Regions from separate parts of the Shewanella sp. HL-SH2 genome, predicted to be linked through region 4. Evidence: predicted binding sites of a transcription regulator. Region 4 holds the regulator's gene; each other region holds the start of a gene.
What was found. Region 4 encodes MetJ, which represses methionine synthesis genes. Its sites were predicted from a motif close to TAGACGTCTAGACGTCTA; they were not measured.

Region 1: serA (phosphoglycerate dehydrogenase) is a predicted target of MetJ. The motif match lies at 5,251-5,268, and genes of this name have one in related genera.
Region 2: metK (methionine adenosyltransferase) is a predicted target of MetJ. The motif match lies at 4,397-4,414, and genes of this name have one in related genera.
Region 3: ACRWP9_RS10050 (cystathionine beta-lyase) is a predicted target of MetJ. The motif match lies at 5,652-5,669, and genes of this name have one in related genera.

What each region holds. Positions count from the first base shown of each region.
Region 1 covers NZ_CP195035.1:1,107,754-1,115,924, forward strand. The annotation lists gene ACRWP9_RS04880 (S9 family peptidase) at 1-1,565, shown strand, start outside; gene ACRWP9_RS04885 (hypothetical protein) at 1,782-2,231, shown strand; gene ygfZ (tRNA-modifying protein YgfZ) at 2,702-3,667, opposite strand; gene serA (phosphoglycerate dehydrogenase) at 3,811-5,040, opposite strand; gene ACRWP9_RS04900 (DUF2238 domain-containing protein) at 5,338-5,931, shown strand; gene ACRWP9_RS04905 (response regulator transcription factor) at 6,216-6,884, shown strand; gene ACRWP9_RS04910 (curlin) at 7,092-8,171, opposite strand, start outside.
Region 2 covers NZ_CP195035.1:1,405,929-1,414,099, reverse strand. The annotation lists gene ACRWP9_RS06185 (phosphoglycerate kinase) at 1-669, opposite strand, end outside; gene epd (erythrose-4-phosphate dehydrogenase) at 813-1,835, opposite strand; gene tkt (transketolase) at 1,976-3,970, opposite strand; gene metK (methionine adenosyltransferase) at 4,457-5,608, shown strand; gene ACRWP9_RS06165 (hypothetical protein) at 5,724-6,149, opposite strand; gene ACRWP9_RS06160 (GNAT family N-acetyltransferase) at 6,157-6,711, opposite strand; gene ACRWP9_RS06155 (hypothetical protein) at 6,708-6,998, opposite strand; gene ACRWP9_RS06150 (META domain-containing protein) at 7,097-7,513, shown strand; gene argR (transcriptional regulator ArgR) at 7,678-8,148, shown strand.
Region 3 covers NZ_CP195035.1:2,314,788-2,322,958, reverse strand. The annotation lists gene ACRWP9_RS10070 (marine proteobacterial sortase target protein) at 1-1,652, opposite strand, end outside; gene pdsO (sortase-associated OmpA-like protein PdsO) at 1,720-2,460, opposite strand; gene pdsR (proteobacterial dedicated sortase system response regulator) at 2,682-3,371, shown strand; gene pdsS (proteobacterial dedicated sortase system histidine kinase) at 3,377-5,602, shown strand; gene ACRWP9_RS10050 (cystathionine beta-lyase) at 5,705-6,895, shown strand; gene ACRWP9_RS10045 (CreA family protein) at 6,988-7,467, opposite strand; gene yegD (molecular chaperone) at 7,467-8,171, opposite strand, start outside.
Region 4 covers NZ_CP195035.1:4,270,361-4,278,531, reverse strand. The annotation lists gene ACRWP9_RS18830 (NUDIX hydrolase) at 1-516, shown strand, start outside; gene ACRWP9_RS18825 (YhcH/YjgK/YiaL family protein) at 633-1,094, opposite strand; gene ACRWP9_RS18820 (alpha/beta hydrolase) at 1,186-2,241, shown strand; gene ACRWP9_RS18815 (LON peptidase substrate-binding domain-containing protein) at 2,409-2,987, shown strand; gene ACRWP9_RS18810 (pseudouridine synthase) at 3,031-3,972, shown strand; gene ACRWP9_RS18805 (sulfite exporter TauE/SafE family protein) at 3,997-4,728, opposite strand; gene metJ (met regulon transcriptional regulator MetJ) at 4,902-5,216, opposite strand; gene metB (cystathionine gamma-synthase) at 5,424-6,596, shown strand; gene ACRWP9_RS18790 (bifunctional aspartate kinase/homoserine dehydrogenase II) at 6,618-8,171, shown strand, end outside.

The DNA of each region.
Region 1 (8,171 bases), 1.2 Mb from region 4:
ACATTGCCTTTACCCGCATTGATGAGTCAGGTGTAGAACTTGTGACCCGCAATGAGATTTATGCCGACGGTATTAAGCTTACTGAGCAGCGTTACCCTTATGCAGGTAAGCCAAATGTAACTATTGAACTGGGAGTGGTAGCCATCACTGACATCAAAACCCAATGGATTGATTTAGGTAAAGAAACAGACATTTATTTACCACGAGTAAAATGGTTACCAGACAGCCAACATTTATCATTTCAATGGCAAAGCCGTAATCAACAAGCGTTAGATTTACGCATTGTGGATATTAGCAAGCCAACTGACATTAAAACCATTGTTAAAGAGCGCAGTAATGCCTGGGTTAATTTAAATAATGATCTGCACTTTCTAAAACAGCAATCAGCTTTAGTTTGGGCGTCAGAACGTGATGGTTTTAACCACCTTTATTTATTTGATTTAAACGGTCAACTGATACGCCAATTAACGCAAGGTGAGTGGGTGGTTGATAGCCTTGACTATGTTGATGAAAAACAAGGTTGGTTGTATTTTTCTGGTCGCAAAGACAGCGTGGTTGAGCGTCACTTATATCGAGTTAATTTAGCTAAAGGCAGCCAAAGCATAGAACGTATTAGTGAACGCTCTGGTATGCATCAGAGTGTCTTTGCTGAAAATAAGCCAGTATATCTAGATTACTTCAGCAGTTTACAGCAGCCACCGCAAATTAGTTTGCATAACGAATCTGGCAAGCAATTATCTTGGGTTGAACAAAATGAAGTGAATGCTTCGCATCCGCTTTATGCACTGGCAGGTCAGTGGGCAATGCCGGAGTTTGGCCACTTAAGCGCCGATGATGGGCAAATATTACAATATCGCTTATTCAAACCTGTGCCGTTTGATGACAGTAAAAAATACCCAGTAGTGGTGCGGGTTTATGGTGGGCCACACGCCCAATTAGTGGTTAATGCATGGAGCGAGGCTGATTACTTTACCCAGTATTTATTGCAACAAGGTTATGCGGTGTTCCAATTAGATAACCGCGGCTCAGCCCATCGCGGCACAAAGTTCGAATATGTGATTTATCAAAACATGGGTGATGCAGAGGTTCGCGATCAAAAAGCCGGTGTCGATTATCTGCGTAGTTTGCCATTCATCGATGGCGATAATGTGGCGATTTATGGTCACAGTTATGGTGGTTACATGGCGTTGATGAGCCAATTTAAAGCCCCTGATTACTTTAAGGCAGCTATTGCAGGCGCACCAGTCACTGACTGGCGCTTATACGACAGTCATTACACTGAGCGCTACATGGGTAACCCAGAGGCTAACAAGCAGGGTTATGATGCCGGCAGTGTTTTACCTTATGTGAAAAACTATCAATCTGGCCTGTTGATGTACCACGGCATGGCGGATGACAATGTGTTATTTGAAAACAGCACTCGGGTGTATAAAGCCTTGCAGGATGAAGGTAAGTTATTTCAAATGATCGATTACCCAGGTTCTAAGCATTCAATGCGTGGTGAGAAAGTGCGTAATCATTTGTATAAATCGTTAGCCGCCTTTTTGGATAGCCAATTGAAGTAAGGGCTTTTGGATTTGATGTTGTAGGAAAGCGAATGCGGTTTAGGCCTATTCGCTTTTTTTGTGTTTAAGACTTTGGCTGTACTGGTATTGGGTAGCTTGTTTCAGTGTTGAGCCTCAATTGATTAGAATGAGTTATTGAGCTTAATTTATTTACCCAATATGATAATGGTCGGTGATGTAGGTTAGTTTAAGCTGATAGATATTTAGGGAGGTTTGATGACGTCAGGGAAGAATAAGTTTTTAATCTTGGGTGCAACGTCTAGTGCGGTAGCAGCTTTAGCTCATTTAGGTTGTATCATTTTTGGTGGTGACTGGTATCGTTTTTTTGGTGCCGGTGAGCAAATGGCTAGGATGGCTGAAAATGGTGATTGGTATCCTACAGTCGTGACTTCTATTATTGTTTTAGTGTTAACTCTTTGGGCGCTATATGGTTTGTCTGGCGCTAAAGTGATACCTAAGCTGCCTTTGCTAAAGCTTGGGTTACTCGTTATCTCTTTCATTTACTTAGTTCGTGGCGTCGCATTTGTTATGATTATGCCGATGTTTCCCGAAAACAGTTTGACGTTTTGGATTGCCAGTTCAAGTATTTGTTTAGGTGTAGGTGTCCTCTATTCTGTGGGTACTTTTCAAAATTGGTTAACGCTAAGTGGAAAAGCTAATGCCTGAATAAAAAACGAGCGAAGAGAGCTCTTATTTTGCCAGTCATATTTCTACTTTATTTGCTAGTGGGTTGTCAGCTTACATAATGAGTGGTGTAGAACTACCTTATGTGTAGTTTATTGATTCATTTCATATTGTAAAAATACTAACAAGAGCAGGAGTATTTGGTTTATTGTTTTATCCATTTAGTCAGTTTTTTCGTTGACTGTATTCAGACTCAAAAGCAAATATCAAGTCTAATAAATAAAACCAAGGCCCAGAACCGGCCTGAAGATATGGCTAAATCCCCTTGATTTTAGTAGGTAAAAAACGTCGTTTAAATGACCACAAATTAGATTGCTCTCTACCTAGGTAAAGTTTGCTTCCGCTAATTTAAAAGCGACTTAATCAGTAAAAGTGCCTGTTACACTGTTTTAATCAAGTCGCTATTTTCGGGCTCTACTTCATTATTCAGCTAGAGTATTAAACCATTCGGCCTAATTTTCTAGCGAATAAGGTAACGGCATAATCGTTAAAGCAGATTCTTCATCACCAGCAATACGCAAAATCGCATCTGCTTCAGTGTTATTGGCTAGCACAGCCGTTAGCAATACTTGGTCGCCTTGCTGAACAAACTCAATGATAGCGCCGCCACGGCGATAGCCGCCTTCAAGGGCTATTTCTAATGCGGTTTCTTCGGTTAACGTTTGGCTACTGGTGCCAGATAAGATATAAAGTGCGCGTTTGTTACCACCACGATACTTCATACGGGCGATGGTTTCTTGCCCCATGTAACAGCCTTTGGTAAAGCTGATGCCATTAATTGACTGCACATTGCACATTTGCGGCACGTATTGGTTGGCATGTATGCCTGGAATATTAGGGTAACCTGCTTTGATTTCTAATGCTTGCCATGCCGCGGCGCTGTATAAGGTTTGGTCTGCATAAATAGCTTGGGCTTTTTCTGGGCTTAACATGGCGATGAAACGCTGGCCATCTTTAAGCAGCAAACCACCATCAACCACAGTGACTTCACTTGCAGTTTCAGGGCTAACTTCGGCAAAATGTTGTTTTACAAAAGTGTTGGCATCGCTGCCTGCAATACCGATTAATTGCCAGTTAGCTGATGCATCAACTAACTCTGCTTTACTAAATACTGAATATTTTTTTAACTGGGGTAAATCAATCGCTAATGCGCTGGTGGGCATCAGCATAAATAAGCTGTCTTGTAATGCAAAAGCGCGGAAACTGGCTAACATTTTACCTTTGGCATCACAGTGCGCGCCCCAGCGCCATTGGTCTGCGGTAAGTGAGGTAATATCAGTTGTTACCTGGCCATGAATAAAACTGCGACCTTGCTCCCCCGTTACTTCTATAAGACCTAAATGATTCAGGTTAGCTAGCATTATTGCAGGTGTGTCTTGGGTGGGGGCCCAATCTGGTTGACTTATTGAAAGGCTCATAGGATTTTCCTGTAATACAGCAACATAATGCCAGCAGTGTAGCCCAATCGGTGGGGACTCTAAAGGGGCAAGGCAATAAAAAACGACTATCTAAATATGATAAATAGTCGTTTTATTGTTACTGTGATCTGACGCTACCGATATTAAAACAATACGCGGGTACGAATTGTGCCTTCAATCAGTTTCAGTTCACCTAAGGCTTCTTCAGCTTGATCAGAATCGACTTCCATTACCACGTAACCAATTTCAGCGGTAGTTTGCAGATACTGAGCAGCAATGTTGATACCTTTAGCTGAAAACGCTTGGTTAATTTTGATCAACACACCAGGACGGTTGTGGTGAATATGCAGTAAACGTGAGGCGCCAGCGTGTTGCGCTAGTGATACTTCAGGGAAGTTAACGGCAGATACAGTAGAACCATTATCAGAGTATTTAGCTAGCTTGCCTGCCACTTCAATACCAATGTTTTCTTGAGCTTCAGCGGTGCTGCCACCAATATGCGGTGTCAGTATCACATTGTCTAGGCCACGAAGTGGGCTAACAAATTCATCGTCATTTGATTTAGGCTCAACGGGGAATACATCGATAGCCGCGCCTGCAATCTGCTCAGATTTAACTGCCTCTGCAAGTGCATCGATATCAACCACTGTGCCGCGAGAAGCATTGATGAAGAAACTGCCTTTGCGCATTTGGCTGAATTCTTTTTCACCAAACATATCTTTGGTTTGTGGCGTTTCAGGAACATGTAAGCTTACAACATCAGCTGTGGCCAGTAATGTTTCTAGGCTGTGAATTTGTGAGGCATTTCCTAGTGGTAATTTATCTTCAATATCAAAGAAAATGACGCGCATACCTAAGGTTTCAGCCAAAATACCGAGCTGAGTACCAATATGGCCGTAACCAATGACGCCTAGTGTTTTACCACGAACTTCGACACTGCCATTGGCACTTTTTAGCCAGCCACCACGGTGACATTGAGCGTTACGTTGTGGAATGCCGCGCATTAGCATGATGATTTCACCAATGACTAATTCTGCCACACTGCGGGTATTAGAGAATGGCGCGTTGAAAACAGGCACACCGAGTTTTTCAGCTGCGGCAAGATCAACTTGGTTGGTTCCAATACAAAAACAGCCAATGGCAACCAGCTTCTCTGCATGGCTAAGTACTTCAGCAGTTAATTGAGTGCGCGAGCGTAAACCAACGAAATGGGCATCCTTGATGGACTCCAATAACTCACTTTCGCCTAGTGAGGCTTTGTGATATTCAATGTTGGTATAGCCTGCTCTTTCTAGTACATCTACCGCACTTTGGTGGACGCCCTCCAACAGCAGGATTTTTATCTTATCCTTGTCAAGCGAATGTTTCGCCATGATATGGGTACCCTCTAATGTATAATTGCTGATTTAGTACCTAGTTAAATTAGTACTTATGCTTATAATATCAATTAGTTTATGCTTGATATCTGTTCCCAAGTGACGTCAAGTTACTAACCTTAGAAACGGCCAATAAGGTCAATTCTACTTTGGGAATAATTTGCGACTTCCAGCGCCTAGTCAAAGTAGCACTTTTTTGGCCAGTTGTGGAGGGCTAGATGGCTAAAGTTAATATTCTAATTCTAGAACAATATCGAATAAGAGGAATTTACATTGCTGAATAAAGTTATATGGATGGTAATTTATGTCGCGGTGCTACTTTGGTCCGTGAGTGATCCCAAAGATATGTTCACTTGGTGGTTAGAAGCGATACCCGCTTTAATCGCGTTACCACTGTTATTTTTTACTCGAAACCGCTTCCCGTTAACCTCGTTGGCCTATTGGTTGATTTTATTCCATTGCATAGTGTTAATGGTTGGGGCCAGATATACCTATGCTGAAGTACCGTTATTTGATTGGTTAGCGCAAGTGATGGGCAGTGAGCGCAATAATTATGACAAAGTCGGTCATTTTGCCCAAGGTTTTGTGCCTGTTATTGTCGCCAGAGAAATAATGTTGCGTAACGGAGTACTTCAGTTGGGAGCTTGGTGCCAGTTTTTGTCGGTATGTTTTGTATTAGCGTTCTCTGCATTCTATGAACTAATAGAATGGTGGGTTGCCGCCGCAACGGGTGAAAATGCCGAAGCCTTTTTAGGCACTCAAGGCTATGTATGGGATACCCAGTCTGACATGTTTTTAGCCTTGATTGGCGGTATTTGTGGATTAGTCTTATTAACTAGTCTGCATAATCGACAAATTCAAAATTTAAATGTCGCTATTAAGCCCTAGTTAAAAACTTTATGATTTATCAGTCAAAAATACGATTAATACTTTTGACTGATAAACTTTCTCTTTGTTCTAGTTAATTTCTACTACCCTTATTACTCAGTTTATCCATTTACCTTACTTCTAGGCGTTTATGAGCAATTGTATCTGGCTTCAAGGTAAGATTTAGGTATAAAATCAAACACAGGATGATGTTCAAGTATTAAGCACTTTGGCTTATTGATGATGTGGTTAAACCTCATACTTAGGAGCACTTGAACAAATTAAACTTTTCAGGGAGAAGAGTGATGAGTTCCAATACATATGAATTGGTTTTTTTACACCAATTATCGGCACCTTGTCATTTAGCTATTCTTGCTGAATCGATAGGCCTAAAGACACGCATCGTCAAGAGTGCTGCTGAATTAGAGTTCGAAAAAAAGTCTAATAGTTTTTACCTTGTGGCTCAAAAAGGCGCAGCCCTTGATAGCAAAGGTATTCCTCTATTAGTATCGCGTATTGTTAATCATGTCCCCGTAGCCTTATATCAAGTAGAACGCGGCTCATTAGATCAAGAGACTGCATTATTGCTGGGGGTGCGTGGACTGCTATATTCAGATCAACGAATGGACTTAATGTTAACTGGTTTACGTAAGATGGTATCTGATGAGCTTTGGTACGACAGACCATTGATCAGTAAAATTTTTAGACGTTTAGTTCAAAAACTTGATAATAATAACGAAATCCCTGCAGATACGGTTGCCATGTTACAAATGCTGACTAATCGAGAAAGGACCATTATTCAGCTAGTGTCTAGTGGTGCTAGGAATAAAGAAATTGCCCATCGCTTATGCATTAGTGAGCACACTGTAAAAGCCCATATCTCTTCTGTTTTTCGTAAAACACAATCCCGAAACAGAGTTGAACTATTACGCTGGGCGCAAACTTATCAAACCCATTTTGAATTGGTAAGTTAGGACCGTTAAGGCTGCCTTTTGGCGTTTATGTAGCTGATTGAGTTTGCTGGGTTATTGAGTTGGCTTAGTTAATTTAGTCGGTTAGGTTTCAGTAGGATTAATTGAGATATTGGAGTGAACTCAATGAGTAACGGTAAATAAAAGGGAGCAATATAATTGCTCCCTTTTTGCATTTTAGTGTGATTTATTACACGTTATATCTATAGTTTAGTTTTGAATGACTAACGCGCTGTTGAAATCACCTGTTTGTGAGACATTAATCGTGTTATCAAAACCAGTTTGCGAGCCTGTCACTAGGTTATCATTACCCGTTTGTGTCACCATGAAGCTGTTGTTATCACCCTCTACAGTGAAAGCTCCACTCGATTCACCACCCACCCAGTTACCATTACCTGATTGCATGATATCAACTAAGTTTTCATTGCCCATAACCAGTAAATCAACCAGGTTGAGATCACCCACTTGAGTGACATCCACTTGAGTATTAAGATCGCCTAGAACAGAGACTATGGCTTCATTATCAGTGCCATCTTGTTCAACATCCACTTTGTTATCATTGCCGAGAATATCAACATGGCCAAAGTTAATATCACCCTCTTGATCGATATCAATTAAATTATCATTACCATCTGCTAATGCTTCTATGGTGTTTTGATTTCCATCCGATGAAAGATTGAAATGGTTATCATCGCCGTAAGCACCGAATGCAGCATAGTTATTATCACCTTCCTGCTCTAGATCAGCATCATTTTGATCGCCAATAACTTCAAATTCAGTTAGGTTATTGTCACCATGTTGCTCAATATCGATAATGTTGTCAGAACCATTTACAGCCGCTACAAATGTTTCTCCAACAGTGTTGTTTTGGCCTTTTTGATCAATCTCCATATCATTATCGTTACCAGTAGTGAACTCTAGTACGGCATTATTATTGTCACCTTCTTGTTCAATATTAATATCGTTATCTGAACCTGAAAGTGAGTAAACAAAACCGGTATTTAGATTGCCAACCTGTTCAATATCAACAGTGTTGTTATTACCTAAAATGCCACGAACGGCAGCTAAGTTGCTGTCGCCTTCTTGATAAGTGGTCACATCGTTGTTATTGCCTACATTAGGAGTTAAATCTAATGCAATTAAACCTGCTTGGTTGCCGTTGCCAATTTGGGTTGTATCACCATCGTTATCATTGCCTTGAACGCGAAAGACGCCATAGTTGTTATCACCTTGCTGGCTAATTTTGCTGCTATTGTTATCGCCAAGTAATTCAACAATACTTTCATTCAA
Region 2 (8,171 bases), 1.5 Mb from region 4:
AGCAATAAAGGTATTGGCAATACCGCCACCCACTACGAGCTGATCAACAATACCGGACAAGCTTTCTAGCACAGTTAACTTAGTAGAGACTTTAGAGCCACCTACAATGGCCACTAACGGACGTGCTGGGTTATCCATTGCTTTAGCTAAAGCATCTAACTCTTGGGCCAATAATGGGCCAGCACAAGCGATAGGAGCAAACAGACCAACACCATGGGTTGATGCCTGGGCGCGATGTGCGGTGCCAAAAGCATCCATAACGTACACATCACATAATGCTGCCATTTGCTTCGCGAGTGCTTGATCGTTTTTGCCTTCGCCAACGTTAAAACGCACGTTTTCAAACACAACCACTTCACCCGCTTTAGCGTCAACACCGTTAAGGTAGTCATCAGCTAAACGAACTGGGCAATCCAGTGCGTTAACTAAATAATCGACAACAGGTTGCATCGAAAACTCAGCATTGAATTCGCCTTCAGTTGGACGACCAAGGTGAGACATCACCATCACAGCAGCGCCTTTTTCAAGTGCCAGTTTGATTGTTGGTAATGCAGCACGCAAGCGTGCGTCACTTGTTACAACACCGTCTTTAACGGGTACGTTTAAATCTTCACGAATAAGCACGCGCTTATTTTGCAGATCTAAATCAACCATATTGATAATAGCCATAATTAGCCTTTCCTTATAAATGTAAAAATTAAAAAACAAAACTGTTGTTCACCGCCGATGCATGATCCACGGTTAAAAAATCATTTAAGTACTTTGATTTAGTTATTTAGTTATTTAGTTATTTTTAACATAAATCATCAGGATTATTTTTTTGACTGCCTAGCTTGGATCATCGCCAAGCTTGTGTCGAGCATGCGATTAGCAAAACCCCACTCGTTGTCACACCATAAGAGTAATTTTACCAAATGCCCGGCGCTGACACGGGTTTGGGTGCCATCAACAATACTCGACCGCGGGTCATGGTTAAAATCACATGACACTAATGGCTCTTCTGTATATCCCAAAATACCATTAAAACTGCCATTTGAGGCCAAGGCTAACACCTGATTAATTTGGGCTATATCGACTTTTTTCTCAAGGGTAACGGACAAATCAATCGCTGTAACATTGATTGTTGGCACGCGCACTGAAATGGCCTCAAACATATCTTTCATGTGGGGCAATATACGCTCAATACCGCGTGCTAACTTGGTATCCACTGGAATAATTGATTGACTGGCGGCGCGGGTGCGACGTAAATCATCATGATATGCATCAATCACTTGCTGGTCATTCATCGCCGAATGGATCGTGGTAATTGCGCCACTTTTAACCGTAAAATGCCTATCTAACACATCGATAACCGGCACAATACAATTGGTTGTACAGGATGCATTGGACACGACTGTATGCTCAGGGCGCAGTAAATCATGATTCACCCCATAGACTATAGTGCCATCAACATCGGGAGAAGAAGGATGAGAAATAAGGACTTGTTTAGCACCTGCTTGAATATGCACTTCACATTCTTGACGATCATTTAAGCTACCCGTCGCTTCATAAACAATATCGATATCCAGTTCAGCCCAAGGTAGTTGACTTGGGTCAGACTGATTAAGCAATAGAATGGCATCATCACCAATAATAAGATGATTGTCTTTTAAGCTGACCTGATGTTTAAAACGACCATGGGTTGTATCGTATTGGGTAAGATGACGAATAGCGTCGGGTTTTGCGAGTTCGTTAATCGCAACTATTTGAATTTGGTCACGCTTCCCTGATTCATATAACGCCCTCAGAATGGAGCGACCAATACGACCATAACCATTTATTGCAACTCGAATCATTCCATTCCCAGCATAAAGAGAGAGATTATTAAGGCAGAAAAATAAAAAACGGCCAACACATAAAGTGTCGGCCGCCATATTATACACAATTAAGCACTTAACATATAAGCGCTAATTTGAGTCAATCGTGGATCATGTTTTTAAGCCAGTGCTTTGACTTTGCTAACCACATTATCAACGGTGAAGCCAAAGTGCTTCAATAAGTCGCCACCCGGTGCTGACTCGCCGAAGGTTGTCATGCCGACAACATCGCCATCAAAGCCAACATACTTATGCCAGAAATCAACATGAGCCGCTTCAATTGCTACGCGTTTAGTCACAGATCGAGGTAATACAGACTCTTTGTAAGCTGCATCTTGCTTGTCAAACACATTGGTCGACGGCATAGACACTACGCGTACTTTGATGCCATCGACAGTTAATGCTGCAGCAGAATCAACCGCTAACTGCACTTCTGAACCGGTAGCAATTAAGATAACGTCCGCAGCGCCTTCACAATCAAGCAGCACATAACCACCTTTAGCGACATTGGCTAATTGCTCAGCGCTACGCGCTTGAGCCTTAAGACCTTGACGGCTAAAGATTAAAGACGTTGGCGATTTGCGAGTTTCAATTGCAGACTTCCAAGATACTGCTGTTTCAGCAGCATCACATGGACGCCATACTGTCATGTTAGGTGTCATACGTAAGTTAGCTAATTGCTCAACAGGTTGGTGAGTTGGACCATCTTCACCTTGGCCAATTGAGTCATGGGTATAAACGAAAATGTTCTGAATACCCATTAACGCAGACATACGTACCGCATTACGTGCGTATTCCATAAACATCATGAAAGTTGCGCCGTAATTGATGAAGCCACCGTGTAATGAGGCGCCATTCATAATGCCGCTCATACCAAACTCACGCACACCGTAATAGATATAGTTACCAGCTGCATCGTCTTGAATGCCTTTTGAACCTGACCATAGCGTAAGGTTTGAGCCAGCTAAGTCAGCACTGCCACCTAATAATTCAGGTAACATAGCACCAAAGAAACCAATTGAATTTTGTGATGCTTTACGGCTAGCAATGCCTTCAGCTTTATCTTGGCATTCTTGAATGAATGCTTGTGCTTTTGCTTCAAAGTCTGCCGGTAAATCACCGTTTAAGACACGACGTTCAAACTCAGCCGCTAACGCTGGGTGAGCCACTTTGTATTCAGCAAATTTGTCATTCCATAATGACTCATTAGCCACACCTTTATGCTTAGCATCCCAACCAGCATAAACATCTGATGGAATGTCAAAAGGAGCATGTGGCCAGTTTAAGAATTCGCGAGCCGCTGCAATTTCTGCATCACCTAATGGTGCGCCGTGACAATCATGGCTACCCGATTTATTTGGTGAACCAAAACCAATAATTGTTTTACAACAGATCATTGTAGGCTTATCAGTTACAGACTTAGCTTGTTCAATTGCGGCGCGGATTGCATCAGGATTATGACCGTCAACATCAGCAATAACATGCCAACCGTATGCTTCAAAACGCTTAGGCGTATCGTCAGTAAACCAACCTTCAACGTGACCATCGATAGAAATACCGTTGTCATCCCAGAATGTAATTAGTTTACCTAAACCTAATGTGCCAGCTAATGAACAGGCTTCATGTGAAATGCCTTCCATTAAACAACCGTCGCCTAAGAAACAGTAAGTGAAGTGATCAACGATATCGTGGCCATCACGGTTAAACTGTGCTGCTAAGGTTTTTTCAGCAATCGCCATACCAACGGCATTACTGATACCTGCACCTAATGGACCCGTGGTGGTTTCAACACCAGGGGTATAACCATATTCAGGGTGACCAGGCGTTTTAGAGTGCAACTGACGGAAATTTTTAAGCTCTTCAATTGGAAGCTCATAACCCGAAAGATGTAATAGAGAGTAAATAAGCATTGAGCCATGGCCATTAGATAAAATAAAGCGGTCACGGTCAGCCCAGTTAGGGTTGGTTGGATTATGCTTTAGGAAATCATTCCATAATACTTCAGCAATATCTGCCATACCCATTGGTGCGCCTGGGTGTCCAGAATTGGCTTTTTGAACGGCATCCATACTTAACGCACGAATTGCGTTTGCGAGTTCTTTACGAGATGACATGCTCTCTCCTGCTTGTTTAATGAGGTCTAGCGGGCAATTGTGGAGACATATTTTCCCCTACTAGGCGGCGCGACGCAAATTAATATTTTTCGTGTGTATCAATTCAAACTTCAGATTGGCTAATAAAGCGCAATAATTGCCATAAACTGGCTTAATATAGCAGCTTAAATAGTGGCATTAAGCTTCCATCAAAGCGGACATTATTGGTTCAGGTAATTTATTTATTGGGTTTATATTGTCTAATTATGTATACAGTTACGTTAAAACCTCACGATTAAAATGTCACTTAAACCTTAAATTTCATCACGTTAATTACACAGAATAGCAAACAGCTTATCTTGCTGTTTAACATTTTCATGAAACATTGCACAATTCTACGCTTTAATTCGTATAGTGGGGTGTTATCAAAATCAATTTCGACTAGAATAGACGTCTAGACGTATATAAATTTATATTTTTTATCAGCAAACGATGAGATTTCCGACTATGGCAAAGCACTTGTTCACTTCTGAATCAGTTTCAGAAGGTCATCCAGATAAAATCGCCGATCAGATTTCTGATGCGGTATTAGACGCAATACTTGAGCAAGACCCAAAAGCTCGTGTTGCGTGTGAAACCTATGTCAAAACAGGCATGGTATTAGTGGGTGGCGAAGTGACCACTTCTGCTTGGGTTGATATCGAAGAAATTGCTCGTAAAACCGTGCGTGACATTGGTTATACTCATTCTGATATGGGTTTTGACGCTGATTCCTGTGCAGTTTTGAATGCAATTGGTAAGCAATCTCCTGATATTAACCAAGGTGTTGACCGAAGCGATCCTGCTGAGCAAGGTGCTGGCGACCAAGGATTAATGTTTGGTTATGCGAGTAACGAAACTGATGTGTTAATGCCTGCACCTATTACTTATGCGCACAAATTAGTTAAACGCCAATCAGAAGTACGTAAAGACGGCACCTTACCTTGGTTACGTCCTGATGCAAAAAGCCAAATTACCTTTGCTTATAACGATGGCAAAATTGTCGGTATTGATGCGGTTGTGTTATCAACCCAACATAAAGAAGAAGTTAAACAGGCTGATTTAATTGAAGCTGTGATGGAAACCATCATCAAACCAGTATTGCCTTCACACTGGTTAACTAAAGATACTAAATACTTTATTAACCCTACTGGTCGTTTTGTTATTGGTGGTCCTGTTGGCGATTGTGGTTTAACCGGTCGTAAAATCATCGTAGATACCTATGGCGGCATGGCTCGTCATGGTGGCGGCGCTTTTTCGGGTAAAGATCCATCAAAAGTTGACCGTAGTGCGGCTTATGCTGCGCGTTATGTGGCTAAAAACATCGTCGCTGCTGGGTTAGCTGATCGCTGTGAGTTACAAGTGTCTTATGCAATTGGTGTTGCAGAGCCGACTTCAATTAGCATTGAAACATTTGGCACAGGTAAAGTATCAGAAGAGCTACTGATCAAGTTAGTGCGTCAACATTTCGAGTTACGTCCATATGGCTTAACTGCAATGTTAGATTTGGCTCGCCCTATCTACCAAAAGACTGCGGCTTATGGCCACTTTGGCCGCAGTGAGTTCCCGTGGGAAGCAACTGATAAAGCTGAAATTTTACGTGCTGATGCAGGTTTATAATCAATACTGTTAGCCTAAATTAAAAAACCGCCGTTAAGGCGGTTTTTTATTGTCTGCATTCCAAGAACCGTTAAATCTAAACGTCGCAAAAATGGAGCGCTAATGTAATCGGCAATCAGCAGTGATCAAAATGAGCGCTTTCGACGCACATAAAACCGATTTGCTGCATGGTCATAATCGGTACAGTGATTGTGTTCACGACTTGAATATTGCTGCCTTGTACATCTATGGGATCAATTAGGCTAAATCCTACTTCATATTGATTTATCTTGCCACAATCTATCCAGCAATAATCCATCTCATGACATTCATTATCACAGCCATCACTTTCTTGATTATCACTTAACCCTAACCACTTAATGGCATAACGCGGTGTCGAGTGAACCGTGTTATTGGTGATTAATATTATCTCAGCGGCATGATATTTATATTGATGTTGCGCTAGCACAGCGACAACTAATTTGGCGTTATCGAATGCACTCAAACGCAATCCAAGATAAGGCGCAAACAACTCATCAAATTTAGGCGGTATATTCAGCATTTTTATCTCAATAAATCACTCGAACTAACAAGTAAAAATCACGCTGTTGAAAACTAAAGAAATCGACAACTTGCATATCGGCATATTGAGTATGGGCACTGAAGGAACGGCTATTATCTTCAGCAATATAGGCAACTAAATATCTAACCTTGCTGCTCACCGCCTCGGCAATATGATTAACTAAGTGAGCAAAAATGCCTTGGCCACGATACTGTTCAGCTATCCATATTGGTCCATATTGACAACTATTGGTTTGAGTAAGCGCTAATTTAACACCATCACGTTCAATGTCTAATTGCGGCAGCTTTTGAATTATTTTTTGGTACAGTGCTTGTTTAGCAAAGAAGTCCCATTTAGCAGCAATAACGTAACCGACAATCTGCTGGTTATCTAGCGCCAGCATGATCCAATGTTGATTGATTAATAAAGTCACTTGCGCAGCCGTTAAAGCCTGCCCTTGAAGACTGGGATCAAACTGGCCTAGCTCAGCATTAACATGGGTGCGTTCTAGCTCGACTAACTGCGAGACATCCGCGAGATTGGCTTTGCGATATAGAATCACTCTTTTTCCTGCGGCTTGTCGGATGGGGAATTTTCAGATTTAGGTGCTTCAGCTTTATCACTTTCAACTGACGGAGGCTTAGCTAAAGCAGTATCTTGTTTTTTAGCCCATTCGATGACTAATGCTACAGGATAGGGCGTCATCATTGTTAAACCTAGGCCAATAATGCTCGCCACCATCAACATTCCCTGAGCACGCTGGCTAGATTCGGTAAAAATCAGTAAATAGCTGCCAGCAAATAACAGTAATGACCCTAAGTAATGAAGCCCTTTTAACCATTTAATCATATCGATTTCTCACTAATAGGCCGATGACGTGTTATCACTTTGACACAGTATCAAGTAGAATAGCTTCAATTGAAGCAATTTAGGCAAATACAGTAAACATGATAAAGCATTTTTTAGGCGCCGCAGCAGTTATTTTTTCATTAAGCGCATGCCAAAGTTATTCAGATATTGATAACACCACAACACTTGTTGGCCAGTGGCATATTGAATCCGTGCTGTCAGAACCAACTATTGATTACAGTCCTGCAAAATTAGTTTTTTCTGACAACGGTCAGTTAACAGGCAACACTAGTTGTAATCCGTTTATGGGTCAATATTCACTTAAAAATGATTTGCTGACGCTTTCACCCGCGGGCTCAACTCGCAAAGCTTGTATCGAAGCACTTATGGTACAAGAACAAAGAGTGATGCAAGCACTGCCTTTAGTTTATAGCGCCAAGCTTAATCAAAATAAGTTACGTTTAGTCAATAAAAGCGGCCAAACCATTATGGTGCTAAGCAAATTAAACAAATAGCTTAACCTTCCCAACTTGTGACTAAGTAAACTATTTACTACACTTCACACAGTGCTTTAAATTGAATTTATATTCACAAAAAATGGATTTTTCTTGACTCAAGATTCATTTCTATTCAAAATGTAGCGTTTTTTTGAATAACAACTATAAGAAGAAAATACAATATGCCAACCAATAAAAATCAGGATGATCTGGTCAGAACATTTAAAGCAATCTTAAAAGAAGAACGCTTTGGCAGCCAAAGTGAAATCGTTAATGCGCTTCAGGCTGAAGGATTTGGCAATATTAACCAATCTAAAGTATCGCGAATGCTGAGCAAATTTGGCGCAGTAAGAACCCGTAATGCCAAACAAGAAATGGTTTATTGCTTACCTGCTGAATTAGGCGTGCCAACTGCAGGCAGCCCGCTGAAGAATTTGGTACTTGATGTTGACCATAACCAAGCAATGATAGTGGTACGTACCAGCCCTGGTGCCGCCCAGTTAATTGCCCGGTTATTAGACTCAATAGGCAAACCTGAGGGTATTCTAGGCACTATTGCCGGTGACGATACTATCTTTATTAGCCCTTCAAGCATCAAAACAATTGATGATACGCTTGAAACGGTTAAGTCTCTGTTTAACTTCACTGAGTAACTGCTTAGTTATACTAAAAAGCA
Region 3 (8,171 bases), 2.0 Mb from region 4:
TTAAAACTGACTGTAACGGGATCGCTCTGATAAACATCATCAATCTGTGCGGGCCAATAATCCGGTACGCTACCATCAAGGTTATATAATTCAACATCGGTTAATACCGGCTGATTTATTTTGGTCAAAAGCTGGGATATTTTCTGCTCTACCTCCTCTAACTTACCTATATAAGTAAAAGTCCCTCGTCCGACTCTGGCAGCCCTTGTCATAAAGTGAGAATTAGGCGCCGAGCCAATCCCGACCGTAAACAGTCTTGAATCTTGTAACTGATAGCTAATTTGTTCAAATAACTGTGCCTCATTTGATACCGCACCATCCGTCATAAATATGACCTGTCTCAGGCTTCCTGCTTTAGCGTTAATGCTGGAGGTCAATGCCCTATCTAATGCTGGTGCCATTTCGGTCCCTCCATCAGCATTTAAGGAACCAATAAATCGCTTTGCTTGTTCTAAATACAAACTATTCGCTGGTTTTGCATCACTGAATAATGCACTGACATCAGAATTAAATTCGATAATATTGAAACTGTCGGTTGGTTTAAGTCCTGTTAAGGCAATATTCAACGCCTGCTTAGCTTGAATGATTGACTCCCCCGCCATTGAACCAGAGGTATCGATAACAAGGATTAATTCTCGGCTAATTTGCTGCTGAGCTTTTAAAGTCAATGTGGGCGGAAATAACATAGCCATCGCATAAATATCTTTTGGCTGGTCAAGATTGACGTCAGCATTAGCTTTATCTTGATAGGTTTTACCCGTTTGAAAAAAAACCGTGGCAGCCACTTCATCACCAACACTTGTTTGCCATTGTAGGACAAAGTCACGGTCTAACGGCACTTTGCCCTGCAAGCTTACATTGGTTTTTCGTCCATTTTGATTTTGTTGTATATCGTGATAAGGACTATTTAATTCGGTAATATCAAAACCACCATCTATATCGATATCTATCGATACCTTATGGCTTGCTGATGCGTTTTGTCCCTCAGTATTACGCTGCACATTTAGAGGTTCAAGCATGGGCGATATTAGCTCTTTAGTTTCAGAAAATGTACTGCGTTGAAAATTCGGTCGATAACGCGGCGCAACCACTAACGGAAAGCGCAGACTAAACAAACCATCCTGATAACTGATTGTTTGCAGATAAGTAATTTCAACGGTTACTTGCTGTAACGGACCAATATTAGCCAATTGAGTGGTAAACACATTGGTGCGTTGCTGACTGACTAAACTCGCCTGCTTGCCTTGTTTTTTAGCCTGCTCAAATTGTTGTTTAGCCTGTTGCTTTGGTTTGATAACACCTTCAATTATCCGGTCGCCAATCAGTAAACTCATCCCATCAACCGCGGAATTTTCAGGTAAAGGAAATACATACTTAGCATGAATCCAGCTGTCTTCAACATTATTAAATATCTGCTTCACCGTCACCCTATTCACTAATCCTGATACTGTCATTTCAACTTGAGTACCTAGGGCAAACATCTGTTTATGCTGACTATTAATCTGGTAGCTAATCAGACCTTGAGTGATTTCATCAGCCTCATTTGTGATAGTTCGATTCGAGTATGCATCTTGTGATGCTAGGCTCAAATAGGGAAAGCTGAAATAACATACACTGACTAAATACAACCAAAAGGGCAATTTTACAAACATAACATCTCCTTCGCGGCATGGTATTCATGCCGCTAACTAAATCCATAAAGTGGAACAAACGGTTAAATTAATTGGCGGCTAATTGCGCACTTTCTGGAATAAGCGTTAATGTTACTCGGCGATCGAAAAAATCATTTTCAAAATTCTGATCTGGATGCATTGGCGCGCTGGCACCATAGGCCTGACCTTGTAAACGTGACTTATCAATTCCTTGCGCCACAATGTAGTTGGTCACTTCAATTAAGCGCTGCTCTGATAACGCCTGATTAAAATCATCATTCCCCCGACGATCGGCAAAGCCCATTAAATCAACATTCAGCTCAGGCATTGATGCCATCATGTAAGCCACATTATCTAACTGTTGCTTAAACAAAGGTTCAATGAGGCTTGAACCGGTTTTAAATTGCACATTCATTCCCACACCTAATTCAGCTAAGGTTTGCTTTTGATGCGCTTGAAGTCGAGCGAGCTCTGATTTCACCTCTTCTAAGGACTGTTGTTGTTGGTTCATTTGTGCAATTTTTTGGCTAGTCTCATTAATTTCATATTGCTGCTGCGATAATAAAGATTGTTGTGCTTCAATCTCAGAATCATCACCGACAGACTTACCAATTAATGAGCCTGTTAATGCGCCAATAAAAGCACCAATGGGTCCACCAACCACGGCACCCAATATAATGCCTGAACTTAAGCCAACAAGTTCTTCAGTATTTTCACGTTCTGGTATTGTGTTGCTTTGAGCGCCATAGCTTATGTTACTAAACAGTACTGATGAGATAACGGCGATAGCGACTAGTTGCTTTTTCATAATGACATTCCTGTTTTTAATATTGATAAATGAGTTGTTCGACATGAGTCCTCGACTCGATGAAACTATTAAACAACACAGAAATGGCTATTTATGGGTTTAAAAATGGCAATCTTATGTTCAATTGTGGCAACAAAATGGCAATTGATTTGGAAGCCTTTAACCCGTTATAAATTGCTGTATAGTCACAACAATAAACAGATTATGGAATTAGCTGATTAATGAAACGCATCGCGATTGTTGAAGATGAAGCCGCTATCCGCGACAACTACAAAGAAGTGCTCCAGCAACAAGGCTACAGTGTACAAGCCTACCCTAACCGCCCAACGGCTATGTTAGCCTTCAATGCTCGCCTGCCCGATTTAGCCATCATTGATATTGGCCTTGAAGGTGAAATTGATGGCGGTTTTACTCTGTGCCAATCCTTACGAGCCATGTCGAGTAGCTTGCCGATTATCTTTCTTACCGCACGAAGTGGCGATTTTGATACTGTTTGTGGTCTAAGGTTAGGCGCTGATGACTATCTAACCAAGGATGTCAGTTTCCCGCATTTATTGGCGCGTATTGCGGCATTATTTCGCCGTTCAGAATTAATCGGTTCAAGCCCGATTGAAGATAATCTAATGACACGCAATCACTTGCAAATTGACGGCAATCGCATTCAGGTCACTTGGAAGTTACAGCCGATTGAATTAACCGTTACCGAGTTTTGGATGGTACACGCCATGGCTAAACACCCAGGACATGTCCGCAGCCGTCAGGATTTAATGCAAGAAGCGAAAATTTATGTCGATGACAGCACCATTACGTCCCATGTAAAGCGGATCAGAAAGAAGTTTTTAGCCATAGACAGTGAATTTGACTGTATCGATACTGTATATGGTATGGGTTATCGCTGGGACAGCTTGTAAGGAAGATGTTCAATATGTATTTGCCATTAGGCCTAAGGGCTAAAGTGATTATACTTTCACTATTTTTACTCTGCCTTCCTTGGCTTGGGTATGAATATGTATGGGAAATGGAAAAGTACTTGCGCCATGGGCAAGAAAAAACCTTAGAAGGTACCACTCAAGCGTTGGCAACCGCACTGCATGAACGCCCTAAACTGTTTGATAATCAAGCCAGCTTTTTAACCCAAGTCCAAAAGGGCCGCGACTTGTATGCTTATCCATTATCGGGCCCTATTCAACTTGACGGAAAGTTAGAAGACTGGCAATTGTACAGTCACCGTAAGTTGTATTATGGAAAAGAACACATTGTTTATCAACAAAATGCACAACAAGACATATACCTTAACTTTACCCATATGGTGGGTAAATATGCTGGTTATCTTTATGGCTTTTTTGAGGTTAATGACTCCCAAGTTATTTATCGCAGTAAAAATAGCTTAAGGGTCGACAGGAACGATCACTTAGTGATTGCTACGCTTGCGCCCGATAATTTATTTAGGCGCTATGTCATTGCCAATACCAAGGATGGCTGGTTAAGCGCTTATCAGTTACCTCAAGATCCAACACAATCAATGCCCGTCATCCCTGAGAATCGTATTCAAGGCCAATGGCAGAAAACCCCTAATGGATACAATATTGAGTTCCGTATTCCGTTAGACATGATTGGCAGTAAACTCGGATTCGCTATTCATAATGTGGATGACAATGAGACGCGCAATTTAATTAATATTGTCGGCACTTCAGCCACCAACTCGGTAGCAGAATTAGGCACAGTTCTGGTGCCTTCGCCTGAAATAGAAAGTATTGTTAAAGGTATGGGCCACAACAGCTCACGCATTTGGGTGGTCGATAATCATGGCAGAGTGTTAGCGCGTTCAGGTGATATTCGCACATCAAGTAATACCTGGGATGCTGATTTAGATGGCGCCCAAACTCAAAGCTCTTGGGCACACTTCCATAAACAATACTTATTACCCTTATATTATAAAATTCTCACTAGACCGCCACAGGACTTTATCGATTCATTACAGGACTCAACTGAATTAAGTGGTAGCCATATTGAAAATGCCCTAGTAGGTAAACAGGCTTCAACCTGGCGATTAACCCCAGACAGTAAAGCGGTCGTATTAGCGGCTGCGAGCCCTATTTGGATTGATGACAAGGTGATGGGGGCTGTTATAGCCGAAGAAACTACGCACGGTATCCGTAGCTTGCGTAATCGGGCACTGGAAAAGCTATTTAACGTTATTCTTACGATTATGAGCATGGGCACATTAGCATTATTCATTTTTGCATCGAGCATCTCTAGTCGTATTCGCCGCTTACGAGATCAGGCGGAATTAGCTATAGACAGCCAGGGACGTGTCAGAAATCAAATCACTCCGTCAAGAAATCGAGATGAAATAGGTGATTTATCACGAAGCTTTGCCAATATTGTCGGCAGACTCGGTCAATATACTCACTATTTAGAAAACATGTCATCGCGGCTATCACATGAACTTCGTACCCCTGTTGCAGTTGTTCGAAGCTCTTTAGAGCACCTCAGCAATCAAAACCTAGATCAAGCAAGTCAAAAATATGTCAATAGGGCGCAGGATGGTGTCAATCGATTACATCTGATTTTAAATAACTTAACTGAGGCAACTAATCTCGAAGCCAGCTTATCACATGCTGAACGCAGCACATTTCCCTTAAAAAAGGTTATCGGTGGCTGTATGCAAGGTTATCAAATGACCTACCCAGAGCAGCGTTTTAACGTATTTATTGAAGATAAAGTTATGATGTGTAATGGCGTTCCAGAATATATTGCCCAATTAATGGATAAACTCATTAGTAATGCCATTGAATTTAGCCAGCCAGATAGTGCTATTAGTGTCAGCTTAAATCAATATCATAAACAGGCGATTCTAAAAATAACTAATATCGGACCAAAATTACCTAAAGACATGAGCGAGCAGATTTTTGAATCTATGGTGTCAATAAGGCCACAAATCCCCACCAACAAACCCCATCTTGGTTTAGGCTTGTATATTGCAAGATTAGTAACTGATTTTCACCATGGCACCATTAAAGCGAGCAATGTCAGCTGTGTAATAGAAGATGACATTAACAAAACGACACTTCAAGCGGATGAGATACATCAAAGTGGCGTTGAGTTTTGTTTAACATTACCCATAGTGGAAACGACATAAGCTATTTTGCCTATATAGCCGACATTATCTATCTCTCGCCTCTTTCATTTAGCCGTATAGATGTTAGGATGGCTAAATAGGTTTTTAGTGGATGAATTAATAATGAATAAACACGGTAAACAAGCAACCCAACTAGTCAGTTTAGGTCGAGATAAAAAATACACTAAAGGCATTATTAATCCGCCGGTATTTAGAGCATCTACAGTGGTGTTTGACACCATGGACGACATGCGTTTTGCCATTAAAAATAAGACCAACGGCGAGTTATTCTATGGTCGTCGTGGTACACCAACCCATTTTGCCTTTCAAGAAGCGATTGCAGAACTTGAAGGCGGCTTTGGCACGGCGTTATATCCATCCGGTGCAGGAGCGATTAGTGCGGCACTATTATCATTTTTAAAAAGTGGCGATCACTTATTAATGGTCGACACCGCCTATGAACCCACACGTGATTTATGCGACAAAATGCTCGCCGGATTTGGCATAGAAACGAGCTATTATGATCCTATGATTGGTGCAGGCATACGTGATCTCATTCGCCCAAATACTAAGGTACTCTTCCTTGAGTCGCCAGGGTCGATCACCATGGAAGTACAAGATGTGCCGACGCTGAGTCGCATCGCCCATGAACATAATATCGTTGTGATGCTGGATAATACTTGGGCTTCACCGATTAATTCTAGACCATTCGAAATGGGTGTGGATATCTCTATTCAAGCGGCGACTAAATACATTGTCGGTCATTCAGATGTGATGATGGGTACCGCAACGGCAAACGAGGTTCACTGGCCACAATTACGTGAAAACAGCTATTTAATGGGACAAACAACTTCGCCAGATGATGTATTTTTAGCGGCCAGAGGGTTACGTACCCTAGGAGTCCGTATGGCCCAGCACCATAAAAATGGACTTGAAGTCGCCAATTGGTTAGCAAAGCGTCCCGAGGTTGACCATGTCAGACATCCTGCTTTTGAAACATGCCCTGGTCATGAATTCTTTAAGCGTGACTTTACCAGCGCGAATGGCTTATTTTCATTTGTTTTAAAAGATGGCGATCTTAGAAGCATTACAGCCTTTGTCGAGAACATGCAGCATTTTAAAATGGGTTTTTCGTGGGGCGGCTTTGAAAGCTTAATTTTGGGTGTTTTCGGTATTGATAAAATAAGATCAGCAACCCAATGGGATAGCAGTAAGCCACTTATTCGTTTACATATCGGCTTGGAGGACACAGAGGATTTAATTGCCGATCTTGAACGCGCTTTTGAGCGTTACAATCAAGCTATCGCTAAGTAACCACTGCTCGAGATAATAAATGCTTATAAAATAGGCCGCACAAATATTGATATTGGTGCCGCCTATTTTGTCATTCTACCTAAGTGTGGACACTAATTTTGACTATCAACTTTCAATGCATTCCATGCCTGCGTTCCATAAAGCGGCACAGTTGATAAAGCATGCTTATGGCTGCCGTTAGTTTCTTTAGTGGAATAAGATAAATACAATAAAGTTTGATTTTCTTTATCCAAAATACGTCTCACTTTTAAGCTTTTAAATAAAATACTTAACGACTCTTTAAAGACCACTTCACCGCCTTTACTGGTATCGATGTCTGCTAAATCATTTGCTGAAATAGGTCCAGTTTGACGACAACTAATGCTCATATCTGAAGGGTCGGCAAAATCTAAATCTGCTTTAATGCGACTAATATGACAAGTCACTCCTGGTATTTTAGGGTCATGTTTTGCATCAATAATCACATCTTTAGTGGTAAATAATCCTAAACTGACCTTACCGACATCGTCACTGCAGCTCATCATTAATCCACTGAGTGCGACTAAAGCGGCTAATTTCACGTTAATATTCATTAAGCTTCCTTAAAATATTGTTGCGCCATGCGAGTTAACCCTGCGGTAACAGAGCCAAAGTGATCCCCCACCACCACTTGTGCTTGAGGATACACTTTAGCAATTTGTTTGTATATTGCAGGGCTTCTTGCCGTACCGCCAGTAATATAAACAATATCAGGGCTTTCTAACGCCTTACCCTGATCATCAAGACTATTCATAGCCTGGCGCATTAATTGACTGACTTTATCCAGTGACGGCGCAATGGCTTGCTCAAATAGCTCGACACTGACGTCGATAGTTAACTGTTTTTCCACAAATGACAATTCAGCTTTATGAACGGGTGAATCGGTTAACGCCACTTTAGCGATCTCCGCTTGGCGCACAACCTGAAAACTCATCTGATTTTTTTGAATGGTCAATAAACGCTGCAGTAATTCAGGTTGCTCGGCACCATTGATCAAGGTTTCGATTAATCTCTTGCTGGATAAATGATAGAAATCACGCTGGGCGCTAATATCATTCACGGCAACGGCATTCCAAAATAAATTTGAAGGTATAGGCTTACCATCTAACATAGCACTGCCACTGCCAAAACTTGGCATAAAGCCTTGCATAGCAAGCGCAATATCAAGGTCATTACCGCCGATACGCTGTCCGCTGTGCCCCAAACAGTCTTGATCTCGCTGTATGTTACTCATTAATTCAGGGCCCATTTTTACTAA
Region 4 (8,171 bases):
CGTTATCATCCTGAAACGCCGGCAGCATTTATTGATAATAATTCGTCCACTATGCTGACACGTTTGGCTGCCCGTGCCATTGTGCTTCGTGGCAACCATATTTTGATGTTGTACACCCAGCGTTATCATGACTATTCACTGCCGGGCGGCGGGGTCGATGCGGGTGAGGACATAGTGCAAGGGTTAGTGCGTGAGCTGCGGGAAGAAACCGGTGCTAATGTCACTGGTGACATCATTCCATTTGGTTTGTATCAAGAATACCGTCCATGGCGACGTGACGGTTTTGAATCGGTCAAGATGCTGTCTTACTGCTATGTATGTCAAATTGAAGATGAATTGGGTGACACCCAGTTTGAAGCACACGAGATCAGTAATGGTATGACCCCGGTGTGGATTGATATTGATACCGCGATTTCCCATAACCTGGAAACTATTGCTAGCAGTGACAAGAAAGGCTTATCGATAGAAAGAGAAACCTTTTTACTGCAGTTGATTAAAGCAGAGTTATTGAACTAAGCCGTAGGCGACTTTTAAACTTTCGGCGACTTTATGGTCAAAGTCGCGGTCAATGACACCACTCAATGCCTGCTATTCCATTTTCCATTGACACGATTGAAGTTCAAGATAGGCAGTTAAATACGTACCTTGATAACCACTTTACGGACTTTTTGCGGCGTAGCAAACGTGCCTGGCATGTGCATATCACCAGGAAAGAAAATAGCAAACATACCGGTTTTTAAGGCAATAAATGCCGCATCTTGTTTATTTGATTCGAAGTCAAACTCGGCATAATCATGTTTGTCATAATACGGCTTAGACGGTGTTTGATCCGCTAACGGTAAATAACCAAACTCTTCTGCACCACTGACCACATATTGGACATCAATATATTGCTGATGTACTTCAAATGGCTCAATTTCTCTTGGTTTGGTTTCATAATCATTGACGATAACAAACAGGTTTTTACCGTCTAGTTCATAGTTACCAACAGCTTTGGCGGTAAAATCTGTTTCAGCTAAGTGTGCTAATGCCAAGGCTAAACGTGGATGCAGTTTTGTATATAGATGGCGATTTGCTAAAGTGTCAACAATCATAAGAGTTCCAATGAATAATTCAGCAGTGAAAGTGTCATAGTATGGCAATAATATCACTGTTTTAACTCTTCAAGTATTAGAGGATCAACATTTGTCAGCATTACGGCTTATTGCAGGTGAAACCGCTTTTAAACAGATAGAAGCGCAAGGTTTACAGCAAGGTATGTTTACCCAGCTATTAGCCGCTTCAGGCGGTCCTAAGTGGATTGGTATTGCAGGGTTAGACAAGTATATTTTTGGTGAGTTTTTTAAGAACCGTCAAGATCCGTTATATATGCTGGGAGCGTCTTCCGGTGCATGGCGTTTAGCATGTTTAGGACAAGACAACCCTTTAGCAGCCTATGAGCGATTAGAACATTTTTATATCACTCAGCGTTATGACGATGTGCCCACCAGAGAGCAAGTCACTCAACAAGTGCAGGGTGTGGTTGATGGTATTTTAGGTGATAAAGCGGGGACGGATATTATTGCTAACCCGATATTTCGGGATCATATTATTGCCTGTCGAGCCCGTCATGTGAATAGCAGCCAGTCTAAGGTTGGCATTGCCATTGGTTTGGCCTTAGCTGCGGCCAGTAATAGCGTTAACCGTAAAAGTATTGCATGGCATTTTGAACGTATTTTACTGAGCCATAAAGATGCCGCATCTCCGTTTGGGCGCTTAAAAGACCTACCAACCAAGCAAATGGCACTGACTGAAAATAATATTCGCCAGGCACTGCTCGCCACCGGTTCAATTCCATTATTACTTGATCCAGTGCGCGACATTGATGGTCTGCCAAAAGGTAAGTATTACGATGGTGGCATTACCGATTATCATTTTGATTTACCCCTACCCAAAGAAAGTGGCTTAACCTTATATCCACATTTTTACCCGCATATGAGCCCTGGTTGGTTTGATAAGTCACTGATATGGCGTAAGGCCCGCAGTAATTATCACAACGCGCTCATTCTGGCGCCATCGGCTGAATTTATTGCCTCGCTACCCTATGGAAAAATTCCAGATCGTGAAGATTTTAAGCATCTTGATACCCAATCTCGGATTGATTATTGGCAAACAAGTATTAAACAGAGCCAAAAGTTAGCTGATGAGTTAGCAACTATTGTGGCCAATGGTACCGTAATGGATCATCTTGAGGCTTGGTAAATTACTGGTATTGTGGAACAAAGTAAGTTGCATTTTCAGTCGTACATTAGCATTAATTTATCTTAATTTACTGTTGGTTTTTTCATCGTTGACTACACTGATATGGAGCAGCATCTTATTGATGCTCGCTTTTTTGGTGCTTCACCTTGATGGTGTTGGAGGCGAAAATGCAAACACGTGAAATGGCTTTACTGATACAAGATGCGGTGTTGTTGCCAAATGGCCGGCTCGAGTTTAGGGTTGCTTTTCCTGCTGAATTGGCGCTGGTGGCATCAGTGCTTAAAGGTGAATACGGTTTAGCCATGGCAGCGCTAAAGGCTAAAAGTGAACTTCCCTGTTATCGCAGTATTACCGAGTGTGAAATTATCGACTTTCACCAACTAGAAGATAAGTCGCTAAGTATTGTGTTAGAGGGTAAGCAACGCTTAAAAGTATTATCGGCAGCTAAACAGCACAATGGCGTATGGATAGCACGGACTCTTCCTTGTCAGAATTGGCGCCATGAGCCGATAGTGGGTAAGTTTGAAATTATCAGCGCAGCGCTTGAACAGTTTTATGAAGTTAACCCTGATTTACTTGGTTTGTATTCACAAATTCATTTAGAAGATGCGACCTGGGTGAGTCAGCGTTGGTTAGAGGTTTTGCCCATGTATAGTCGTGATAAGTTACGTTTGGTGGATCAGCCCAATTGTCACAAAACCATGGACTTTGTCCTGCAATTACTAAAATCCCATGTTGATGTATAACCTGATAATATAAGGGTATCTATTCGGTACCCTGATAATTTTTATGTCGAAATCTACTCACGAGTCACTTTTACCTACTGGCGCTATTGCGGCGCAGCCATCCTATGTTGTCTTACCTCGCACGAGTGAATCCTCTACAGTTTATCCAACAGTGTTGGCTTTTTTAATTGATAAGTTTCCACAAATATCACCCTCAGCGTGGGATCAACGGATTAAAGAGGGCAAAGTACATTGGCAAGATGGCCAATTAATTGATTGCCAAAGTGAATATGCCGCAACCAAACGGGTTTATTATTATCGTGAAGTTGCAGTTGAAAAAAAAGTGCCTTTTACCGAGCAAATTCTTTATCAAGATGATCATAAAATCATTGTCTATAAACCGCATTTTTTACCGGTTACCCCTGGTGGTAATTATGTGAATGAATGCTTAGTACACCGTTTACGTATTCGCACTGGAATAGACACAATAGCTCCAGCTCATCGGCTTGATAAAGACACCGCTGGCGTGATGTTGATGACGGTAAATCCTGAGACTCGACATGCTTATCATCAACTTTTTCTCGATGATAAAATTAAAAAAACCTACCAAGCAGTGGCCGAGTTACCACAAGACTTCGCCTTAAATCAGATGATGTTGCCATATCATTGGACCATTAAGAATCGGCTAGAACGTGGAACACCTAGTTTTACCATGCAGATTGTTGACGGGCCTAGTAATAGTCATTCTGAGATTACATTGCTCAAAATTAACAATAACCTAGGACTTTTTGAACTGGAACCCGTTACCGGTAAAACCCACCAGTTACGGGTACACATGCAGAGTTTAGGCATGCCTTTATTACATGACCGTTTTTATCCCAGACTGCAGGCTAAAGACGATGATGATTTTGACAAACCATTACAGTTATTAGCGCAGCGTTTGCAGTTTGTTGACCCAATCACTAATGAAGTTAATGATTGGTGCAGTGAAGGACTCACTATGTGATTTAAGCTATGTTAACAAAGGTTTTTAAAGACTATTTAATGACTTTACCGTTAATAGTAGCGCACTTAACGAACACAATATTAAGGTGGCTTTGCGGGTTTTGTTTTTATCGACTTTGCCGACAATGCGCCCTGCTATAACATAGCCTGCGAATACCGATGGAAGCAGCATTAAAGAAAGCCAAATGTGCTTCACTTCAACTAAACCTACAATGGCTAAAATAGCCAGTGCAATCATTGAGCTAAAGATAAAAAAGGCTGATAGTGCCGCCCTAAATTGGCTGGCATCTTTTCCGGCCAGCAAAATAGCCATTGGCGGTCCACCAATGGCGGCAATGTTGCCAAAAATACCTGAGACAATACCCGCAATAAATAAGGTTATCCGATTCACAGGTGCGGACAATTTAAAAACACTCAATAAAACCGCTGTAAATACAATACCCGCAATAGCGAGTCCTAATATGGGTTGGGGGGCGAGCAATAGTAAGCTTGCGCCCAAAAAACCACCCGGAATTCTGCCAAGTAACGCATATTGCAATCCATTAAATTCTAAATGGCTACGCTCTCTGAATAAGGTCATTAGTGAAATTGCAAACCCCATCACAATCACTGGAACGGGCACTAACTGTGGGTCGATAATATACAGTAAGGGACTGGCGACTACGGCTAAACCGAAACCGATTAAGCTTTGGGTTAATGCGCCGCAAAAAATAATAACTGAGGCGAGTAATAACGTGGTGGGATCAATGAATGGCATGCAATGACTCTTAGTAACTAACGTTTTTCAACACAAGCATTTGTATATTGATTGATATCAATTGTTTGATCGTGTCTAAAAACAAAATTCCATCAAGATAACTACCCTGACTAAGCAGGATATTCATCTTGATGGAATGAATAGCAGATGTGAAATGACTTAAAAGTGATTAATTACTCTAAGTCTTCCCATTCAATACCCATTTGGTCCATCAATGCTTTCGCTTCACGCGGAATGCTGTCAGGCTCATCTTTTGATAAGTCATGATCATCGGGCAATGGTTGACCCGTGTAAGCATGTAAAAAAGCTTCGCAAAGTAATTCACTATTTGTCGCGTGACGTAAATTATTTACCTGGCGACGAGTGCGCTCATCGGTCAGTACTTTCAATACTTTTAACGGAATTGAAACTGTGATTTTTTTTACTTGTTCATTCTTCTTGCCGTGTTCGGCATATGGGCTAATATAGTCGCCATTCCACTCAGTCATTAACTCACCCTTTACTTTAAATACGGTGCAGATTTTAAACCCTTAAAGTTTCTAGTCAAATTATTGCTGTGTTTTAGTGCACATTGCAAATAGATTTCTTTATGTTTAGACGTCTAAACGTCTATTTTTGTTGACCTGAGCTGCTCAGTTAGGTAAATTTAGCCATCTAGACATCTCTTTGTGTGTTCGTAATGTTAGGAATCAATCATGACCAAGTCTTGTAAACAACATAGCAATGCTACTGTCGCCGTCCGACAGGGGATTGAAAGTGACACACAACATGGTGCAGTTGTCCCGCCAATTTATTTATCGACCAATTATTCTTTTGATGGCCATAAAAATCCGCGTGAGTTTGATTACAGCCGTTCAGGCAATCCAACACGTTGTATTTTAGGCGAAGCCTTAGCCAAATTAGAGCAAGGGGCTACCGGAGTGATAACCTGTACTGGCATGGCTGCCATTACGCTAGTGACCCATTTATTAGGCCCAGACGATTTATTGGTTGTGCCACATGATTGCTATGGAGGTAGTTACCGTTTATTTACTAACTTGGCCAAAAAAGGTCAGTTTAAATTGGCCGTCGTTGATCAAACCAACGCGGCAGCATTAGCGGAAGCCATTGCCAAAAAGCCTAAAATGGTGTGGTTAGAAACCCCGTCCAATCCATTACTGCGTGTGGTTGATATTGCCGCCATTGCTACTGCAGCAAAAGAAGTTGGCGCATTGGTTACCGTGGATAACACCTTTTTATCACCTATTTTGCAGCAGCCTTTAAATTTAGGGGCTGATATCGTTATCCATTCCACGACCAAATATATCAATGGTCACAGTGATGTGGTTGGCGGCGCTGTTGTAGCTAAAGATCCAGACATCGGCGAGTTACTGCATTGGTGGTCAAACACCTTAGGCTTAACGGGATCAGCGTTTGACAGTTACCTTACTCTGCGTGGTATTCGTACTTTAGCAGTGCGAATTCGTGAACATCAAGCCAATGCCAAACAGATAGTTGATGCGCTATGTCAAAGCCCTGTGGTCGCAAAAGTATATTATCCAGGATTAACGGATCATCCTGGACACGAAATTGCGAAAAAACAGCAAAAAGGCTTTGGCGCTATGCTCAGTTTCGAGCTGAAAGGTGGTGAAGCAGAGGTTGTAGCATTCTTAGATGCGTTAACCTTGTTCAGTGTTGCTGAAAGTTTAGGCGGAGTGGAAAGTTTAATAGCCGTTCCTGCGACTATGACCCATAGAGCAATGGATGCCCAAGCCCGTTTTGAGGCTGGCGTTAAAGATACATTATTGAGACTATCTGTTGGTATTGAAGATGGTGAAGATTTAGTGGCAGATATTAAAGCCGCATTAGCTGCAGTCGCAGCGCTGTAGTTGTCGTTTAAGGAGTAATACATGGCGCGTGGTCATTTACATAAATTTGGTGGTTCAAGTCTTGCAGATGCGGATTGTTATCGCCGAGTCGCCCACATTTTACTGACCCATGGTCACAGCGATGACTTAATTGTTGTTTCAGCGGCAGGTAAAAGTACCAACTTTTTATATAAGCTGCTCAATTTGCGTGAAACCGGTCAGCTATGGCAAGAAGAGCTACAAGTATTAATCGGCTATCAGCAAACCTTAATCGAACAATTATTATCTAATGAGCAAGCACGTGATTTACGTGAGCGCTTGTCGACCGACAAGTCACAATTGATTAGCTTATTATCACTTGAACAGCGCAATGAATATCAAATTAGCCATGTGGTGAGTTTTGGTGAACGTTGGTCAGCAAGATTAATGGCGGCGTTATTACGTGAATCTGGTGTAGCGTCATCCCATGTAGACGCTTGTTCAATACTTGTCGCTGACGAAGGTGCTGTGCCTAATATTCGGGTAGAAGAGTCGCGAGCCAAAGTGCAGGCTTTATTAGCGGCTCATCCTAATGAGCGTTTAGTCATTACAGGGTTTATTTGTGCTAATAGTCAGGGTGAAACACTATTGCTTGGGCGAAATGGTTCTGATTTTAGCGCGACATTAATTGCCAGCTTGGCTGATATTGATCGGGTAACAATTTGGACCGATGTTGAAGGGGTATTTAATGCTGACCCGAATAAAATTAATGATGCCAAACTGCTAAAAAGTATGTCTTTGGCTGAAGCCGATCGATTAGCTAGACTGGGCTCTCCAGTATTGCATTCACGTACATTACAGCCTTTGTTCAATACCGAAGTGAGTTTAGCCGTACGCTCAAGCTATGCCTCTCACACTGATTTTACTTTGATTGCCCCCCATAGTTCGTCAGCTAGTGCGCCTGTAGTAACCAGTTTAAATGAAGTGGTGTTATTTAGTTTTAAAGCCGCCGCAGCGATAGGGCCTTTGTTAACATTACTGACCGAAGCGGGCTTAACGCCATTGGCTTATTGGTCATTGGCGCAACATAAGTATGAATTAGCCTTTACATTAGAAAGGCAAAAGCAAGTGCAGTCTTTATTAGTGTCCCAAACTGCTGAGTTTGGTATTACGCAATTGCAGGCGCAATGCGACTTGGGGCTAGTGGCTTTGGTCAGTGCCGATGCAGAATTGTATCGTAAAAGCTTTGCCCGTTTGTTAAGTCGCGATGCCAAACCTGTTTATCAAGATGGCTTAAGCCTAGTGACATTAGTACCACAGGGACAGGTTAGCTTACTGACTCAAAAAATACATCGCCGCTGTGCCGGCCCAAGAATGCGCATAGGCGTACTGCTGCTAGGTATAGGCAATATTGGTGAGGCGTGGATAGATTTATTTAAACGTGCTCGTTTTGGGCTAAATAAAGACTTAGAAGCCACAGTCGAATTAGTCGGTTTGGTGAGTTCTAAAAAGGCTTTTGTTGATAACGCTGGGGTTAATTTAGACAGCTGGCAGCAACAATATGAGCAACAAGGTACAGAATGGACCTATGACAGTTTGTTTGACCAATTAGAGCAA